3 regions of the Nocardioides yefusunii genome follow, and region 3 is predicted to be linked to each of the others. Evidence: predicted binding sites of a transcription regulator. Region 3 holds the regulator's gene; each other region holds the start of a gene.

Region 1 (5,706 bases), 900 kb from region 3:
ATCTCCGCGAGGATCGTCGTCACTGCGAGCGGGTGCGTGATGTAGGGCTCGCCGCTCTTGCGCTTCTGCGGGGCATGCAGCCGCTCGGCGGTCAGGTACGCCCGCTCGAGCAGCGCCAGGTCCGCCTTGGGATGGTTGGTCCGCACGGCCCGGAACAGCGGCTCGAGGACGGGGTTGCCGCTCTGGCTCCGCGAGCCGATGCGCGCCAACCTCGCTCGCATCGAGCGTGTCGACGGCGCGTCACTCACCCGGTGACGCTCACTGACAACACCCTTGTCCTCTGCCATTGGGCCAGTCTAGACGGGCCTCAGAAGACTTCGAGCGCCAAGCAGTCAACTGCGCCGAGCGTCTCGCGTCCGGGGAGGAAGGAGAGCTCCATCAGGACCGCTGCGCCGACGACCTCGGCACCGCAGGACTCGATCAGACGACGGGTCGCTGCGAGGGTGCCCCCGGTGGCGAGGACATCGTCGACCATGAGGACCTTGTCCTCGGGGCCCACGGCGTCGACGTGCATCTGCAGGGTGTCGGTGCCGTACTCCAGGGCGTAGTCCTCGGAGTGGCACTCGCGCGGGAGCTTGCCCGGCTTGCGGACCGGGACGAAGCCGACGCCGAGGGCCATCGCGACCGGGACGGCGAACAGGAAGCCGCGGGCCTCGGTGCCGACCACCTTGGTGACAACGGTGTTGCCCTCGGCGTCCCGGCCGGCGTCGGCCAGGGCTTCGACGACGGCAGAGAAACCGGCGTGGTCGGCGAGGAGCGGGGTGATGTCCTTGAACACGACGCCGGGCTGGGGGTAGTCCGGGACGTCGGCGATCAGCGAGGCCATGGCCTCACGGGCTGCTGCGAGGGTGCTCATGCTCAGGCGTCCTCGCCCTTGTCGAGGTCGATGCCCGTGGTCTCGGCGGACTCGGTGGTCGCGGAGGTCTGCTCCTCGCGCACGACCTCGGCGATCGCGGCACGCACGACCTCGATCTCGGTACCGGCGGCGATGGACAGGACAGCGCGTCCGTCGACCAGCTCGACGACGGTGCCGAAGATGCCGGAGGTCAGCATGACCTTGTCACCCACCTGCAGGGAGGCCTGCATGGCCTGCGCAGCCTTGGCGCGCTTCTGGGCGGGGCGCACCATCAGCAGCCACATCAGAATGAAGACGAACAGGAGAGGAAGGAGTTCCACGACGGCCTTTCAGGCGGGGGTCAGATCGCCCTCGATCCTACGGGGAAGGCCCCCGGCGACCTCAGTCCTCGAAGAGTTCCTGCTGCCCTGTCCCCGACGTCGACGAACGGCCTCCCGCCGGGTCGATCCTGGGCGGAGTGAGCCCCAGGTGTTCCCACGCCGCCGGGGTCGCGACCCGGCCGCGGGGCGTCCGGACGAGGAAACCGTTACGCACGAGGAAGGGTTCTGCGACCTCCTCGACGGTCTCGCGCTCTTCCCCGACGGCCACCGCGAGGGTGGCGATGCCCACCGGGCCACCGGCGAAACGCAGACAGAGAGCCTCGATCACCGACCGGTCGAGCCGGTCGAGTCCGAGGTCGTCGACCTCGTAGAGGTCGAGGGCCGCTGCGGCCACCTCGTCGGTGAGGACACCGTCGGCACGGACCTGGGCGTAGTCACGCACCCGGCGCAGGAGACGGTTGGCGATGCGTGGGGTGCCGCGCGAACGCGACGCGATCCGTCCCGCTCCCCCGTCGGTGATCTCGACGCCGAGGAGACCCGCCGAGCGACGCACGATCAGGTCCAGGTCGGCCGGCTCGTAGAAGTCCAGGTGCGCAGTGAAGCCGAAGCGGTCACGCAGCGGACCGGGCAGCAGACCTGCACGCGTGGTGGCACCCACCAGCGTGAACGGCGGGATGTCGAGCGGGATCGCGGTGGCACCGGGGCCCTTGCCCACCACGACGTCGACCCGGAAGTCCTCCATCGCCATGTAGAGCATCTCCTCGGCCGGGCGCGACATCCGGTGGATCTCGTCGACGAAGACGACGTCGCCCTCGTTGATGCCGCTGAGGATCGAGGCGAGGTCACCGGCATGGGTGATCGCCGGCCCCGAGGTGACACGCAGGGGTGCGGACATCTCGTTGGCGATGATCATGGCCAGGGTCGTCTTGCCGAGTCCGGGAGGACCCGAGAGCAGCACGTGATCAGGGGCGCGGCCGCGCTGGCGGGCTGCTTCGAGGACGAGCCCGAGCTGGTCGCGAACGCGGTGCTGCCCCACGACCTCGTCCAGGCTCTTGGGGCGCAGTGCGGCGTCGACGACGCGGTCGTCACCGTCAGCGTCGGCCTGGGTGAGGGCGCGCAGGTGCTCCTCCTCCATCGCCGACAGCTCGACGGGGCCCTCGTCGAAGTCGTCGGAGAAGTCGTCGCCGTCGAAGCGGCGGTCGAAGGCCATCAGCCGCGGCTCAGGTGCTGGAGCGCCGCACGCAGTGCCACGCCGACGTCGGGGTTGTCGCCCAGGGTCGCAGCAACGCCGTCGGCGGCCTTCTCGGCGTCCTTGGCCGAGTAGCCCAGCCCGACGAGACCCTCGACGACCTGCTCGCGCCAGGTCACGACGGTGACCGTCGGGCCGCCGGAGGTGACGGTGCCGTGCGGGTGGCCGATCCGGTCCTTGAGTTCGATCACGATCTTGGCTGCGCCCTTGGCGCCGATGCCGGGGACCTTGGTGAGCGCCTTGGCGTCGTCGGCGTGGATGGCCTGGCGCAGCGCGTCCGGGCTCATCACCGCGAGCACGGCCTGGGCCAGCTTGGGGCCGACGCCGGAGGCGGTCTGCAGGACCTGGAAGCAGCTCTTCTCGTCGGCGTCACGGAAGCCGAAGAGGGTCATGGAGTCCTCACGGACCACGAAGCTGGTCGCCAGCAGCGCCTCCTCACCGACCCGCAGACCGGCCAGGGTGTCGGGGGTGCAGAGGACCTCGTAGCCGAGGCCGCCCACCTCCAGCACGGCGGAGGAGAGGGTGACGGAGTGGACGGTGCCACGCACGTGGGCGATCACGGGATGAGCTCCTCAGGAGGGGGGCAGCAGGGTGGACAGGGGACGGAACGTGTTCAGGGGCGCTTGCGCGTGGCCGACTTGCCGGCCGCCTTGCTCGCCGCCAGGGCCTCGGCCCAGCGCTGCGCGGCAGCAGTCGGGGCAGCGGCCCCGCGGGCGGTGTCCACCCGGGTCTGGCCTCCGCCACGCCAGAGGTGCGTGATCGCGATCGCCAGGGCGTCAGCGGCGTCGGCTGGCTTGGGCGGGGCGTCGAGCCGCAGGATCCTCGTCACCATGCCGGTGACCTGGTCCTTGTCGGCGCGGCCGTTGCCGGACACCGCGGCCTTGACCTCACTGGGCGTGTGTTGGGCGACCGGGATGCCACGTCGAGCTCCGCAGACCATGGCGATGCCGGCGGCCTGGACGGTGCCCATGATGGTGCTGACGTCCGACCTTGCGAAGATCCGTTCGATCGCAACCGCGTCGGGGGCGTACTCGTCGAGCCAGGCGTCGATGCCCTTCTCGATCGTCACCAGACGTCGCGGGACGTCGAGGTCGGAACTGGTCCGGATGACGCCGACGTCGACCAGCGACAGCGGACGTCCGGGGTCTCCCTCGACGACGCCCACACCGCAGCGGGTCAGACCGGGGTCGATGCCGAGCACTCGCACGGGACACCGTCCTTCCAGTCGACCGGGTGTGGCGCTTCTACGGCCCACCGGGCCGCGTCCGAACACATGTTCGCATGGCAACGGTAGTCCATTCCAGCCTGCCGCAGCCGCCAACACGCACGAGGGCCCGCAGCGCTCCCACGGAACGCAGCGGGCCCTCGGGGCTCGAACTCAGGTCACTCGGCGTCGAGCTCGGCCATGACCTCGTCGGAGACGTCGACGTTGGCGAAGACGTTCTGGACGTCGTCGAGGTCCTCGATCGCGTCGATCAGCTTGAAGACCTTGGCCGCAGCCTCGGCGTCGACCGGGATCTCCATGCTGGGGACGAACTCGACCTCGGCGGACTCGTAGTCGATACCGGCCTCCTGCAGCGCGGAGCGGACCGCGACCACGTCGTTGGGCTCGGAGATGATGGTGAGGTTCTCACCGGCGTCCTTGACCTCGTCGGCACCTGCGTCGAGGGTCGCCTCGAGGACGTCGTCCTCGGAGACCGACTTGCCGTCCTGGTTCTTGGCCACGACGACCACACCGCGACGCTCGTAGAGACGCGAGACCGAACCGGGGTCGGCCATGGTTCCGCCGTTGCGGGTGACCGCGGTGCGGGTCTCCATCGCGGCACGGTTCTTGTTGTCAGTGAGGCACTCGACCAGGATGCCGACGCCGCCGGCACCGTAGACCTCGTACATGATCGACTCGTAGTTGACGCTGCCGCCGTCGAGACCGCCACCGCGCTTGACCGCGGCGTCGATGTTCTTGTTGGGGACCGACTGCTTCTTCGCCTTCTGGATGGCGTCGACGAGGGTCGGGTTGCCGGACGGGTCAGGTCCACCCATCTTCGCCGCGATCTCGATGCCCTTGATGAGCTTGGCGAAGAGCTTGCCGCGCTTGGCGTCGATCGCGGCCTTCTTGTGCTTCGTGGTTGCCCACTTGGAGTGCCCTGACATGGGTCCCTCTTCCGTCTCGTCCGTTCCGGCGTCACTGTCAGGCAGCGCGCACCAGATCAAGAAACGACCGGTGCAGGCGCAGGTCTCCGCCGACCTCCGGATGGAAGGAGGTGGCCATGAGCACTCCCTGACGAACGGCGACGATCCTACCGCCCTCCTCCCCCGCATGCGCAGCGTCGCCCTCGAGGACCGCGAGCACCTCGACCTCGGACCCGACGTCGACCACCCACGGAGCCCTGATGAAGACCCCCCGGACGGGTGAGTCGAGACCCGCGACCCGCAGATCGGTCTCGAAGGAGTCGGACTGACGACCGAAACCGTTGCGTCGCACGGTCACGTCCAGCCCGCCGATGCCCTCCTGGCCCTCCTTGGCGTCCACGAGGCGATCAGCCAGGAGCACCATGCCGGCACAGGTTCCGAAGATCGGCAGCCCGGAGGCCACAGCAACACGCAGCGGGTCGAGAAGTCCGAAGGTGCGCGCGAGGTGCGAGATCGCGGTCGACTCACCACCCGGCAGCACCAGACCGTCGAGACCTTCGAGCTCGTGCGGACGACGCACACGGCGCACTGCGCACCCCAGGGCCTCGAGTGCGGCGACGTGCTCGCGCACGTCACCCTGGAGGGAGAGGACACCTACCTGAACACTGTTCACGTGGACACGCTAGTCGCCGACGTCAGGGAAGTTCGAGGCTCCCGCTCAACGCTTGGGTGACTCACCTCACAGAACTTTCCCGTGCCTACGGGAATGCGGGACCCATCGCCGGCGTTAGAAGGTTGATTCATCAACCATCTCGTACCCCTCCTGAGGAGCACCACCGTGACCGTGAAGATCGGCTACATCATCGGATCCCTTTCCTCCACCTCGATGAACCGCGCTGCGTTCGAGGCCGTGAAGAAGAACGCCCCCGCTGGCGTCGAGTTCTCCGAGATCGCCATCTCCGAGCTCCCGTTCTACTCCCAGGACGCCGAGGTCGAGTTCCCGGCCGTCGCACAGGGCTTCAAGGACGCCATCGAGGCCTCCGACGCTCTCGTCGTCGTCACCCCGACCTTCAACAACTCCCTCCCGGGTGCCCTGAAGAACGCTCTCGACTGGTCCTCGCGCCCGTGGGGCAACAACTCCTTCGCCGGCA
Region 2 (5,706 bases), 1.3 Mb from region 3:
GTACTTCCAGTGCTTCGCGGGATTGAGGAGTCGTTCGCGCAGCCGCTCGGCCTGCTCCTCGGGGCTGATGTGCAACAGGATCTTCACCACCGTGACGTCGTCCTCGGCGAGGTCGTGCTCGAACTCGGCGATCGCGCCGTAACGGCGTTCGATCTCCTCGGGTGGGGCGAAGGAGCGAACCCTCTGGATCAGCACGTCCTCGTAGTGGCTGCGGTCGAAGACCCCGATGTGTCCCGGCGTGGGCAGGGCAGGACGGATCCGCCAGAGGAAGTCGCGGGCTCGCTCTTCGGCGGTCGGTGCCCCGAACGAGGTGATCTGCAGACCGCGGGGATCGACCAGACCGAACGCCTTGCGGATGGTCCCGCCCTTGCCGGAGGTGTCCATGCCTTGCAGCACCACCAGCACCCGCTGTCGTGACCCGGCCAGCCGTGCCGCCCAGAGCCGCTCCTGCAGGTCGGCGAGCACGGGGGCGAGGTTGGCGAGCGCCTGCTCCCCCGCCTTGCGGCCATCCACACCGGGAGTGGCGTCGGTGGCGAACGAGGTGAGGTCCACCGGCCCCGACTCGAGACGGAGGGCAACAAGATCGACGGGGCCCAGCCCCACGTCCGGAGAGGAGTTCATCGCCCCATCATGACGGCGCACGAGCACGCCGTCAGCCCCAGTCAGGTTCCTCTTCGGTCTCGGCCGCGTGGGCGTCGAGAGCTTCACGCACGACGCTGAACGCGAGGCCGGAGTTGTACCCCTTGCGGGCCAGCATCCCGACGAGCCGTCGGGTCGCGACCTGTCGGTCGAGCCCACCCACGGAGCGCATCTTCTTGGCGACGAGTCGTTCGGCGGCGTCGCGTTCGTCCTCGGGATCGATCTCGGCGACGGCCTCCTTGACCACCTCGTCGTCGATCCCCTTGCGGCGCAGTTCCTGGGCCAGGGCACGTCCGGCGAGTCCCTTGCCGGGCTGGCGGCTGGCGATCCACATCCGGGCGTACGCCTCGTCGTCGATCAGACCGACCTCTTCGAAGCGGTCCAGGAGCCGTGTGACGAGCTCTTCGGGGACGAACTTCTTGGCCAGCTTGTCGTTGAGTTCCTTGCGGCTGCGGGCCTGCCCGGTGAGCTGGTCGAGGATGATCTTGCGCGCGTACTCCTCGAGCTCGAGCGGCGTCATCGCCGCCACTGCCTCTTCCGGGGAGAGCTTGGGCTTGCGCTCCTTGCGGGGTTTGAGGTTGCCGTCCTCCTCGTAGCGCGAGGGGCGCTTGGCTGCCTTCTTCGCGGCACCACCGGCGCGGCTTGCGGCCTTGCGGCTGCCGAATCCCTCGCTGCGACCGCCCCGTCCGGGAGCCCACTCGGAGCGGCGCTCGGCACCCCGACCCCACGTCTGACGCGGGGTCTCGGCGGGGTCGACGTCGGGAACGAACGGGGTGTCGGGCAGTGGGCCGGCCCACTCCGGCGGTTCGGTGGGAATCAGGTCGTCACGGGAGACACCTGCCCCGTCGAGCCATGCGGAGACGCCGAAGCCGACGTCGCCGAGCCAGGGGTCTGGCTCGGCGCCGCCGGCACGCTTCGGGTCACCCATGCGTCACGCGGGAGTGGTCAACAGGAGAGATCAGGCCTCGACTCAGAAGTCGTCGACGCCGATCGGCTCCTCGGAGAAATCCTCAGCCGGAGCGTCGACCTGCGGACCGACACCGAGCTTCTCGAGGATCTTCTTCTCGATCTCGTTGGCGAGGTCGGGGTTGTCCTTGAGGAACTTGCGCGAGTTCTCCTTGCCCTGACCGAGCTGGTCGCCTTCGTAGGTGTACCAGGCGCCGGCCTTGCGGACGATGCCCGCGTCGACGCCGACGTCGATCAGGCCACCCTCGCGGGAGATGCCCTTGCCGTACATGATGTCGAACTCAGCCTGCTTGAACGGCGGGGCGACCTTGTTCTTGACGACCTTGACGCGGGTGCGGTTGCCCACGGCGTCGGTGCCGTCCTTGAGGGTCTCGATACGACGCACGTCGAGGCGGACCGAGGAGTAGAACTTCAGCGCACGACCACCGGTGGTGGTCTCCGGCGAACCGAACATGACGCCGATCTTCTCGCGCAGCTGGTTGATGAAGATGGCGGTGGTGTTGGAGTTGTTGAGGGCACCGGTCATCTTGCGGAGCGCCTGGCTCATGAGGCGCGCCTGCAGGCCGACGTGGCTGTCACCCATCTCGCCCTCGATCTCGGCACGGGGCACGAGCGCTGCGACGGAGTCGACGACGATGAGGTCGAGGGCACCGGAGCGGATCAGCATGTCCGCGATCTCGAGCGCCTGCTCACCGGAGTCGGGCTGGGAGACGAGGAGAGCGTCGGTGTCGACGCCGAGGTTCTTGGCGTACTCCGGGTCGAGAGCGTGCTCGGCGTCGATGAAGGCGACGATGCCGCCGGCGCGCTGGGCGTTGGCCACGGCGTGCAGGGCGACGGTGGTCTTACCGGACGATTCAGGACCGTAGATCTCGACGACGCGACCACGCGGCAGACCGCCGAGGCCGAGGGCGATGTCGAGGGAGATGGCGCCGGTGGGGATGACCTCGAGCGGAGCGCGGGTCTCGTCACCCAGTCGCATCACGGAGCCCTTGCCGAAGGACTTCTCGATGTTGGCCAGCGCTGCGTCGAGCGCCTTGGTTCGGTCGCCGCCGTAGTTCACCGGTGCGGACTTCTTGGCTGCCATGTGCAGCTCCGATCTCGTCGTAGGTCGTCGTCAGGTACATCTGCGACGCTAGAGCGGACCACCGACAACTTCCTGATCAGAAGTGCCACGACTGTGGAGAACGTCCCGCCCGCGTCGTACCTGTGGACAGCACCCTACCCGAACACCTGTTCGACGGAGCGAATTCGGATCGAACGAATTCCTGTGCTCAGCGGAGCCTGTCCGGCAGCCCCAGAGCGGTGTGCACCGCAGCCCAGACCTGCTTGGGCGGGATGCCCGCGTCGAGCGCTTCCTTCGCCGTGCGCGAGCCGAGTTCGGCCATGACGAACATCTCGGCCCAGGCGCCTGCGGAGGCCTGCCCCAGGGCCTCGTCCATCCGGACCCAGAACTCCGTGTGCCTCATCTGCCCTCCGTGATCGGTCCCGCGCGGACCCGACGTCCGGCCGGAACAGCCAACCACGGGGGTGAGGCCGAACAGCAACACGAGTCCCGCCCACGGTGTCGGTACCGGGTGCAAGGATGGCGACGTGTCGGCACTGGACGATTTTCACGCCCCCACTCGCGAGTGGTTCCGCGCCTCCTTCCCCGCGCCCACCCCTGCTCAGGAAGGCGCCTGGAGCGCAGTGGCCCGGGGCCGGCACGCCCTCGTCGTGGCTCCCACCGGGTCAGGCAAGACACTGAGTGCGTTCCTCTCCTCCCTCGACGCCCTGCTCTCCACCCCTGTGGCCGAACGCCCCGAGAAGGCGCACCGCTGTCGGGTCCTCTACGTCTCCCCGCTCAAGGCGCTCGCCGTCGACGTCGAACGCAACCTCCGGGCGCCGCTGGTGGGCATCACCCGCACTGCCGAACGTCTCGGCATCGAGGTGCCCGACGTCACCGTCGGGATCCGCTCGGGCGACACCCCTCCCAACGAACGACGCAAGCAGGCCACCGCACCGCCGGACATCCTCATCACGACGCCGGAGTCGCTGTTCCTGATGCTGACCAGCCAGGCCCGTGAAGCCTTGCGCGGCGTCGAGACGGTCATCCTGGACGAGGTGCACGCCGTGGCCGGCAGCAAGCGCGGCGCACACCTGGCGGTCTCTCTGGAACGCCTCGACCACCTGCTCCCCCGGCCCGCCCAGCGGATCGGTCTCAGCGCCACGGTGCGTCCGGTCGAGACGGTGGCGACCTTCCTCGGCGGCGACCAGCCGGTCGATGTCGTCCAGCCGAGCTCCACCAAGGAGTGGGACCTCACCGTCGTCGTCCCGGTGGAGGACATGACGTCCCCGGCCCCGCGCGAACTCCCCGAGGACGGCGGAGACCCGTTCGGCGAGGACTGGGACCCGGACGCCTCGAAACGGGCCTCCTCGATCTGGCCGCACGTGGAGGAACAGGTCGTCGACCTGGTCGAGCAGCACCGTTCGACGATCGTCTTCGCCAACTCCCGTCGGCTGGCCGAGCGGCTGACGTCGCGGCTCAACGAGATCGCGTCCCGACGGGCCGAGGGGGCAGCGGCCACCCGAGAAGCACAAGGGCCGCCGGCGGAGGTGATGGCGCAGGCCGGCACCTCCGAGCCCGCCGAGGTGGTGATCGCCAAGGCGCACCACGGCTCGGTGTCGAAGGAGCAGCGGGCCCTGATCGAGGACGACCTCAAGCAGGGACGCCTCCCGTGCGTGGTGGCGACCAGCAGCCTGGAGCTGGGCATCGACATGGGTGCGGTCGACCTCGTCATCCAGATCGAGTCGCCTCCGAGTGTGGCTTCGGCGTTGCAGCGCGTGGGCCGCGCCGGCCACCAGGTCGGTGAGACCAGTCGGGGTGTGCTGATGCCGAAACACCGCGGCGATCTCGCACAGACGGCGGTGGCGGTGGACCGGATGCGTACCGGTGGAATCGAGTCGTTGAAGGTGCCCCTGAATCCGCTCGACGTGCTGGCCCAGCAGGTGGTGGCGGCGTGCGCCGTCGACGACTGGGACGCGAACGAGCTGTACGCGTTGATGCGACGGGCGGCGCCCTACCGGACGTTGCCGGCCTCGGCGTGGGAGGCGACCCTGGACCTGCTCGCGGGTCGGTACCCGAGCGAGGAGTTCGCGGAGTTGCGGCCTCGGATCGTGTGGGACCGGGTGACGAACATGATCACGGCCCGCCCCGGTGCCCAACGTCTGGCCGTCACCAGTGGCGGCACCATCCCTGACCGGGGTCTCTTCGGTGTTCACCTGGTCGGCGAGGGTGCGGGCCGACGGGTCGGCGAGCTCGACGAGGAGATGGTCTACGAGTCCCGGGTCGGTGACGTCTTCGCGCTGGGCGCGACGAGTTGGCGGATCCAGGACATCACCCCGGACCGGGTGATGGTGACCCCGGCGCCGGGCGTCCCGGGCAAGCTCCCGTTCTGGAAGGGCGACTCCCCCGGACGTCCGGCCGAGCTCGGCGCCGCGGTGGGTGAGCTGCACCGGACGTTGGCTGCGATGCCCCCGGCGAAGGCGGAGGAGTCCGCGCGAGCGTTGGGACTCGACGAGTACGCAGCCTCCAACCTGGTGCGCTACCTCACCGAGCAGGCCGAGGCGACCAACCTCGTGCCGAACGACCGTCAGGTGGTGGTCGAGCGGTTCCGGGACGAGCTCGGGGACTGGCGGATCATCGTGCACTCCCCCTACGGCACTCCGGTGCACGCTCCGTGGGCGTTGGCGATCAACGCGCGTCTGCGGGAGCGCTACGGGGTGGAGGCGCAGGCGATGGCGTCGGACGACGGGATCGTGGTCCGGCTCCCCGACACCGACGACGAGCCACCGAACGCGGAGCTGGTGGTCTTCGAGCCCGACGAGATCGAGCAGATCGTCACCACCGAGGTGGGTGGGTCGGCACTGTTCGCGAGCCGCTTCCGTGAGTGTGCCGCGCGGGCGTTGTTGCTGCCGCGTCGCAACCCGGGGCGTCGTTCTCCGTTGTGGCAGCAGCGTCAGCGCAGTGCCCAACTGTTGGAGGTCGCGTCCAAGTACCCGTCCTTCCCGATCGTGCTCGAGGCGGTACGGGAGTGTCTCCAGGACGTCTACGACCTTCCGGCG
Region 3 (5,706 bases):
GCAACTCACTCGCCTGGGTCCTCCTGGCCCTGGCTGCCGTCGGCGCCGCCGCCAGCCTGTTCGTCGGCCTCATGCTGACCCTCCGACTCCTCAGCACCCTGGGCCTGACCCAGAGCGACCCTGACGGAAAGCCCGTGCCGCCACGGCCCACGGGCGGGCGGCGCGCCGCGCGCTGACCCCCAGGGACCCCGAGGCCTCAGACCTCAGCCGGCACCCGGAGGCGCTGGCCGAGCTGGACCACCGCAGTGTCGAGGGCGTTCATCCGCTCGATCTCACGCATCACCGAGCGCACCTCGCCGTCGTCGGCGATCTCCGCAGCAATGCCCCACAATGTGTCACCCTCGTCGACCACGACGATGCGCGAGGCCACATCCTCACCCGCCTTGTCGGCAGCCTCGGACACGCTCCCCAGCACCACGCCGGCCAAGAACGCGATCAGGAGCCCTGCGACCACCACGACCACGCGCCCCCGTCGCGTCAGACGGACGCCACCGCGGGGCGCAGGCCGAGCCGGATCAACCACGCCACCCTGAGCACGCACACGCGACGAGGCGGCCGGAGCGCCGGGGAACTCGATGACGACACTGCTCATGGGGACCTCCTGGAAGTGGCGGCCAGTTCTTCACTGGTCGATCCGGCCGTGCGCCGGACGCTCACTCCGTTGTCTAGTTGCCCGCTCCGACATCTTTGGATCCCCAACTCGGAGCCCACCACGCCGAAGCGTTCGATCAGGTGTTCGAATCGAGCGCGATGCCGACGATAGAACACCTGTTCGAACGGATCAAGCATTTGTTCGAGCAAATGTTCGATTGGAGTCGTCCCGGACGCCATGGCGTCGCCCACGCACCCCCACCTGTTCCACCAGCAGGAACGTCACCACTTTCCGGGATGCAGGTGCCCCGCCCCCTGCCTAACGTGTGCCACATGCGCCACGTGCTGACGACCCCACAGGACACCGTCGAGGGAGACTTCTCGACCCTCCAGCGGAGGTTGTCGCGCTCTGCCGTCCTGCAGCGGCTCGACGCCCCTGACGCCACGGCCTTCTGGGCACCTCTGCCCCTCGTCGCGGTCAACGTCATCGCAGACGCGCACATCCCCGATGCACAGGCAGCCGAGCGCGTCACCGAACTCATCGCCCCCTTCGTCGAGCGCGGGCACCCCTTCCAGTGGATCACCACCCCCTCGACCACCACCCCCACTCTGGAGTCGACCCTCGCCCAGGCCGGACTCCGCGCCCACGAGTACCCCGCCATGCACGCCAGCCTGCGCAACCCGGTCGACCCCTGCACCCCGCACGACGTCTTCATCGACATCGTCTGGCCCGACCAGGTCGCACCCGTCACCACCGCGATCTTCAACAACTTCGGACACGCCGAGGACCTCGCCGACGAGCACCTCGACATCCTCGAGACGCTCGACCCCGAGACGAACCACTACTTCCTGGCGCGCAGCCTCCTCAACGGGATGACGCTCGGCGCCGGCACGATGCACGCCCGCGGCGACAGCGTCATGCTCGCCAACATCACCGTGCTCCCGCCTGCCCGAGGCCGCGGCCTCGAACGTGCCCTGGCCGCGACGATGATGAACCGCGCCGCGAGCACCGGCTCGAACACCGCAACGATCGTCGCGAACCACGCCACCTACGCGACCTACCTGGAGTTGGGGTTCCGCACCCAGTTCGACGTGGTCACGTGGGTCTGGAAGCCGCACCGCTGATCCGCGGGCGCGCGCCGCGGTGTCCAATTCGAACACCTGTTTGAAAACGAGTGCCCTGAGCCACTAGCGTTGGACCAACGTCCACGCCAGGCTCAGGAGGATCCGATGCCCAAGTCGCAGTCCAGCGACAACAATGTTGTCGCGCTGCGGAGCGGAGGGTCGGTCCCCAGCGACCTCACGCCGCGCCAGCACCTGGTGCTCACCACCATCCAGGCCGCCATCGAAGAGGCCGGCTACCCGCCGAGCATGCGCGAGATAGGCAAGGCCGTGGGCCTGACCAGCTCGAGCAGCGTCTCGCACCAGCTCCGCACCCTCGAGGAGAAGGGCTACCTGCGTCGCGACCCCAACCGGCCGCGCGCACTGCAGGTGGTTCTGCCCGAGACGCTGACGGCCGCGCGCACTGACGACGAGACCTTCGACCCCACCGACCTCGGCAACGCACAGCCCGCAGCGGTGAACGTCCCGGTCGTGGGTCGCATCGCGGCAGGCGGACCGATACTGGCCGAGCAGCGCGTCGAGGACGTCTTCCCACTGCCGAGGCAGCTGGTCGGCGAGGGCGAGCTCTACATGCTCGAGGTCTCCGGAGACTCGATGATCGACGCCGCCATCTGCCACGGCGACTACGTCGTGGTTCGTCGTCAGCCCGACGCCGACAACGGCGACATCGTGGCCGCGATGATCGACGGCGAGGCCACCGTCAAGACGTTCCAGCGTCGAGACGGACACGTCTGGCTGATGCCGCACAACGATGCCTACGAGCCGATCGACGGTACCCACGCCACGATCCTCGGCAAGGTCACCGCAGTACTGCGCAGCATCTGACCCACCCACGAACATGAGAAGGGCCCCGCCTCACGGCGGGGCCCTTCTGCATTCAGAAACACGGCACGGATCAGCCCTGGGCAAGACGCCCCAACGCCTGACGCACGATGCGCGGGTCGTTGGTGGGCCACATCGGCGGCAACGACGCCTTCAGGAAACTGCCGTAGCGAGCCGTGGCGATCCGCGGGTCGAGGATCGCCACCACACCACGGTCGCTGGTGGTGCGGATCAGACGGCCCACGCCCTGGGCGAGCAGCAGCGCCGCATGCGTCGCGGCCACCTGCATGAAACCGTTGCCGCCGGCCTTGTCGGCCGCCCGTTGACGCGCCGACATCAGCGGGTCGTCGGGACGCGGGAACGGGATCCGGTCGATGATGACCAACGAGAGCGAGTCGCCCGGGACGTCGATGCCCTGCCACAGCGACAGCGTGCCGAACAGGTTGGTGTGCGGGTCCTCGACGAACTGCTTGGTCAGTTCGGGCAACTGGGCCTCGCCCTGGGCCAACGTCGTCAGGTGCGGCAGACGCTTGCGAACCGCCTCGGCGGCCTGGTCCGCGGCCCGACGGGAGGAGAAGAGCCCGAGGGTGCGTCCCTCAGCGGCGTCGATCAGTTCACAGATCTCGTCGAGGTGCTTCTCCGCCAGACCGTCACGGCCGGGCTGCGGGAGGTGCTTGGCGACGTAGAGGATGCCCTGCTTGCCGTAGTCGAACGGCGAACCGACGTCGAGGCCGCGCCACGGGAGCGCCCCCTCCCCCAGCTCGCCGGGGGCGTCCACGCATTCGGTGGGACGCAGGCCCAGCGAGCCCGCCACGGAGTTGAAGTCGCCGCCGAGCTTGAGCGTGGCGGAGGCGAAGACCACCGACTTCTCCGTCAGCAGCCCCTCACGCATCTGGGCCCACACCTGCAGCGGAGCCACTGCGATCCTCGCCGGGATGCGTTCGCGGGCCTCGGAGACCCAGATGACGTCGGCGTCGGAGCTGTTGGCCAGACGTTCGGCGGTCGCGAACACGTCCTGCGCCATGCCCTTGGCCTGGACCTTGCCGGCGTCGGCGTCGCCCTCGTCCTTGCCGAAGGCGGAGATCAGGGCGCGGGCAGCGTCACGCACCATCTCCAGGGCGTCATGGAGTTGCTCCCCCATCTCCTCGACCCGGCCCGGCATGGTCGCGGCCAGCGCGTCGGCCAGTCCGGAGGCGGCGTCGGCGAGGTCGTCGGCAGCTCCGGAGTTCTTGCCCCGGTCCGGGACGTGCTTCTGAGCACGACGCGCCGCTCGCTCGACGTCACCCACGGTGAGTTCGTCGGTGGCAGCCTGCGTCACCCGCGCGACCAGCTCGTGGGCCTCGTCGATGACGACGGTGTCGTAGTCGGGGATCATCGGGACGCCCTCGATCGCGTCGATCGCGAGGAGGGAGTGGTTGGTGATGACGAGGTGCGACTCCGCGGCCTTCTTCTTGGCCCGCTCGGCGAAGCACTCCTCGGCGAAGGTGCACTTGGTGGCCCCCAGGCACTCGCGGTGGTTGACGCTGACCTGACGCCACACCCGGTCGGTGTGACGCGGCGCGTGGTCGCGGTCGCCGGGGCCCATCGACTCGGCCTGCTCCTCGACCCACGCACGCAGCTCGAGGACCTCCGCGCCCATCGAGCCCTGCGGGACGTCGATCAGCATCCCCTGGTCGTCGGGGACACCCTCGCGGACGCGGTGCAGGCACGCGTAGTTGGAACGGCCCTTGAGCACGGCGTAGGAGGTGTCGAGACCCTTGTCTTTGACCGCCTCCACCAGACGCGGAATGTCGCGTTCGACCAGTTGGTGCTGCAGCGCGAGCGTCGCGGTCGCCACGACCACACGCTCCTCGTGCAGCAGGCTCGGGACCAAGTAGGCCAGCGACTTTCCGGTACCGGTGCCGGCCTGCACCACCAGGTGCTCCTGGTCGGCCATCGCCCGGCCCACGGCCTCGGCCATCTGGACCTGGCCGTCGCGGGTCGAACCTCCGAGCGCCTCGACGGCTTCGGAGAGGAGCTCACTCACGGACGACGTCTCAGGCACCCCGGCACTCTAGTCAGGGGCACCGACATCGGAAGAACCCGGGAACGCCGCACGGGCGGCCCCGGAGAGGGACCGCCCGCGCAGGACGTGGTGCGGAGAGCCGCGAGAGCTCAGGTGGGCGTCTCAGACGACCGCGCCGGACTCGTCGCGCTGGATCGCGATCTCGTCGATCTCCAGCGTCTTCGACAGCGGCGACTTCTTCTGGAACATCGCCACCAGCGGTGTCGCGGTGAACACCGAGGAGTAGGTGCCGACGATCAGACCCACGAGGAGGGCGATCGCGAAGTCCTGCAGCGAGTCACCACCGATGATCGCCAGGGCCGCGAGGATGAACATCGTGCCGAGACCGGTGTTGACCGTGCGAGGCAGGGTCTCCACCGCAGCGCGGTTGGCCTCGGCGGTGAAGTCGGCGTCGTCGCCGGAGTTGCGCCAACGCTCACGGATGCGGTCGAACACGACGACGGTGTCATTGACCGACAGACCGATGATCGTCATCGCAGCAGCCAGGAAGATGCCGTCGATCGGCTTCTGCAGCCAGGCGAACAGACCGACGACGATCACGACGTCGTGGACCATCGCGGTGATCGCAGCGACACCGAAGGTCCACTTGAAGCGGAACGCCAGGTAGGCGAGCTGGGCGAGGAACGCGACCATGAAGGCGATGATCGCCTTGTCGCGCAGGGTCTTGCCGAACGAGGCCGAGACCTCTTCGTCGAGCACCTGGGTCGCGCCCTGGCCGATCTCCTCCATCACGTTCTCGATGGTGGCCTTCTCCTCCGTGCTGAGCTCGGAGGTGCGGATCAGGATCTTGTCCTTGTCGGTCTCCTGGACGGAGATGTCGGTCTGCCCCTCCTTGGCGAGTGCGTCGCGCACCTCGTCGGCGGAGACCTTCTGGGTGGTGGAGTACTCCAACTGGTGACCACCGGAGAACTCGATGCCGAGGTTCAGCGGGCGCACGAACATGCCCAGGATCGCGACCAACGTGACCACCACGGAGATGCCCAGGAAGAGCTTGCTCTTGCCGAGGATGTCGGGGTTCTTGCGGTCCAACCAGGTGCGGACGCGACCGATGTCGCCGATGCCGGTGACGTTGGGGCGCTTGGCCAGGAACTTGGTGCTCACACCGA

Evidence for each region. The regulator LexA, encoded in region 3, represses DNA repair genes until DNA is damaged. The targets are predictions, from matches to a motif close to TCGAACANNTGTTCGA.
Region 1: ruvC (crossover junction endodeoxyribonuclease RuvC) is a predicted target of LexA. The motif match lies at 3,691-3,706, and genes of this name have one in related genera.
Region 2: recA (recombinase RecA) is a predicted target of LexA. The motif match lies at 2,828-2,843, and genes of this name have one in related genera.

Annotation. Positions count from the first base shown of each region.
Region 1 is NZ_CP034929.1:1,857,882-1,863,587, forward strand. It holds gene EOV43_RS08450 (RelA/SpoT family protein) at 1-287, opposite strand, end outside; gene EOV43_RS08455 (adenine phosphoribosyltransferase) at 308-856, opposite strand; gene yajC (preprotein translocase subunit YajC) at 859-1,176, opposite strand; gene ruvB (Holliday junction branch migration DNA helicase RuvB) at 1,238-2,311, opposite strand; gene ruvA (Holliday junction branch migration protein RuvA) at 2,386-2,985, opposite strand; gene ruvC (crossover junction endodeoxyribonuclease RuvC) at 3,039-3,632, opposite strand; gene EOV43_RS08480 (YebC/PmpR family DNA-binding transcriptional regulator) at 3,809-4,576, opposite strand; gene pdxT (pyridoxal 5'-phosphate synthase glutaminase subunit PdxT) at 4,614-5,228, opposite strand; gene EOV43_RS08490 (NADPH-dependent FMN reductase) at 5,394-5,706, shown strand, end outside.
Region 2 is NZ_CP034929.1:1,491,727-1,497,432, reverse strand. It holds gene EOV43_RS06760 (PPK2 family polyphosphate kinase) at 1-621, opposite strand, end outside; gene EOV43_RS15690 (regulatory protein RecX) at 653-1,567, opposite strand; gene recA (recombinase RecA) at 1,610-2,665, opposite strand; gene EOV43_RS06745 (DUF3046 domain-containing protein) at 2,877-3,071, opposite strand; gene EOV43_RS06740 (ATP-dependent helicase) at 3,196-5,706, shown strand, end outside.
Region 3 is NZ_CP034929.1:2,757,326-2,763,031, forward strand. It holds gene EOV43_RS12595 (hypothetical protein) at 1-176, shown strand, start outside; gene EOV43_RS12600 (LysM peptidoglycan-binding domain-containing protein) at 197-592, opposite strand; gene EOV43_RS12605 (GNAT family N-acetyltransferase) at 925-1,716, shown strand; gene lexA (transcriptional repressor LexA) at 1,822-2,538, shown strand; gene EOV43_RS12615 (ATP-dependent DNA helicase) at 2,609-4,561, opposite strand; gene secD (protein translocase subunit SecD) at 4,703-5,706, opposite strand, start outside.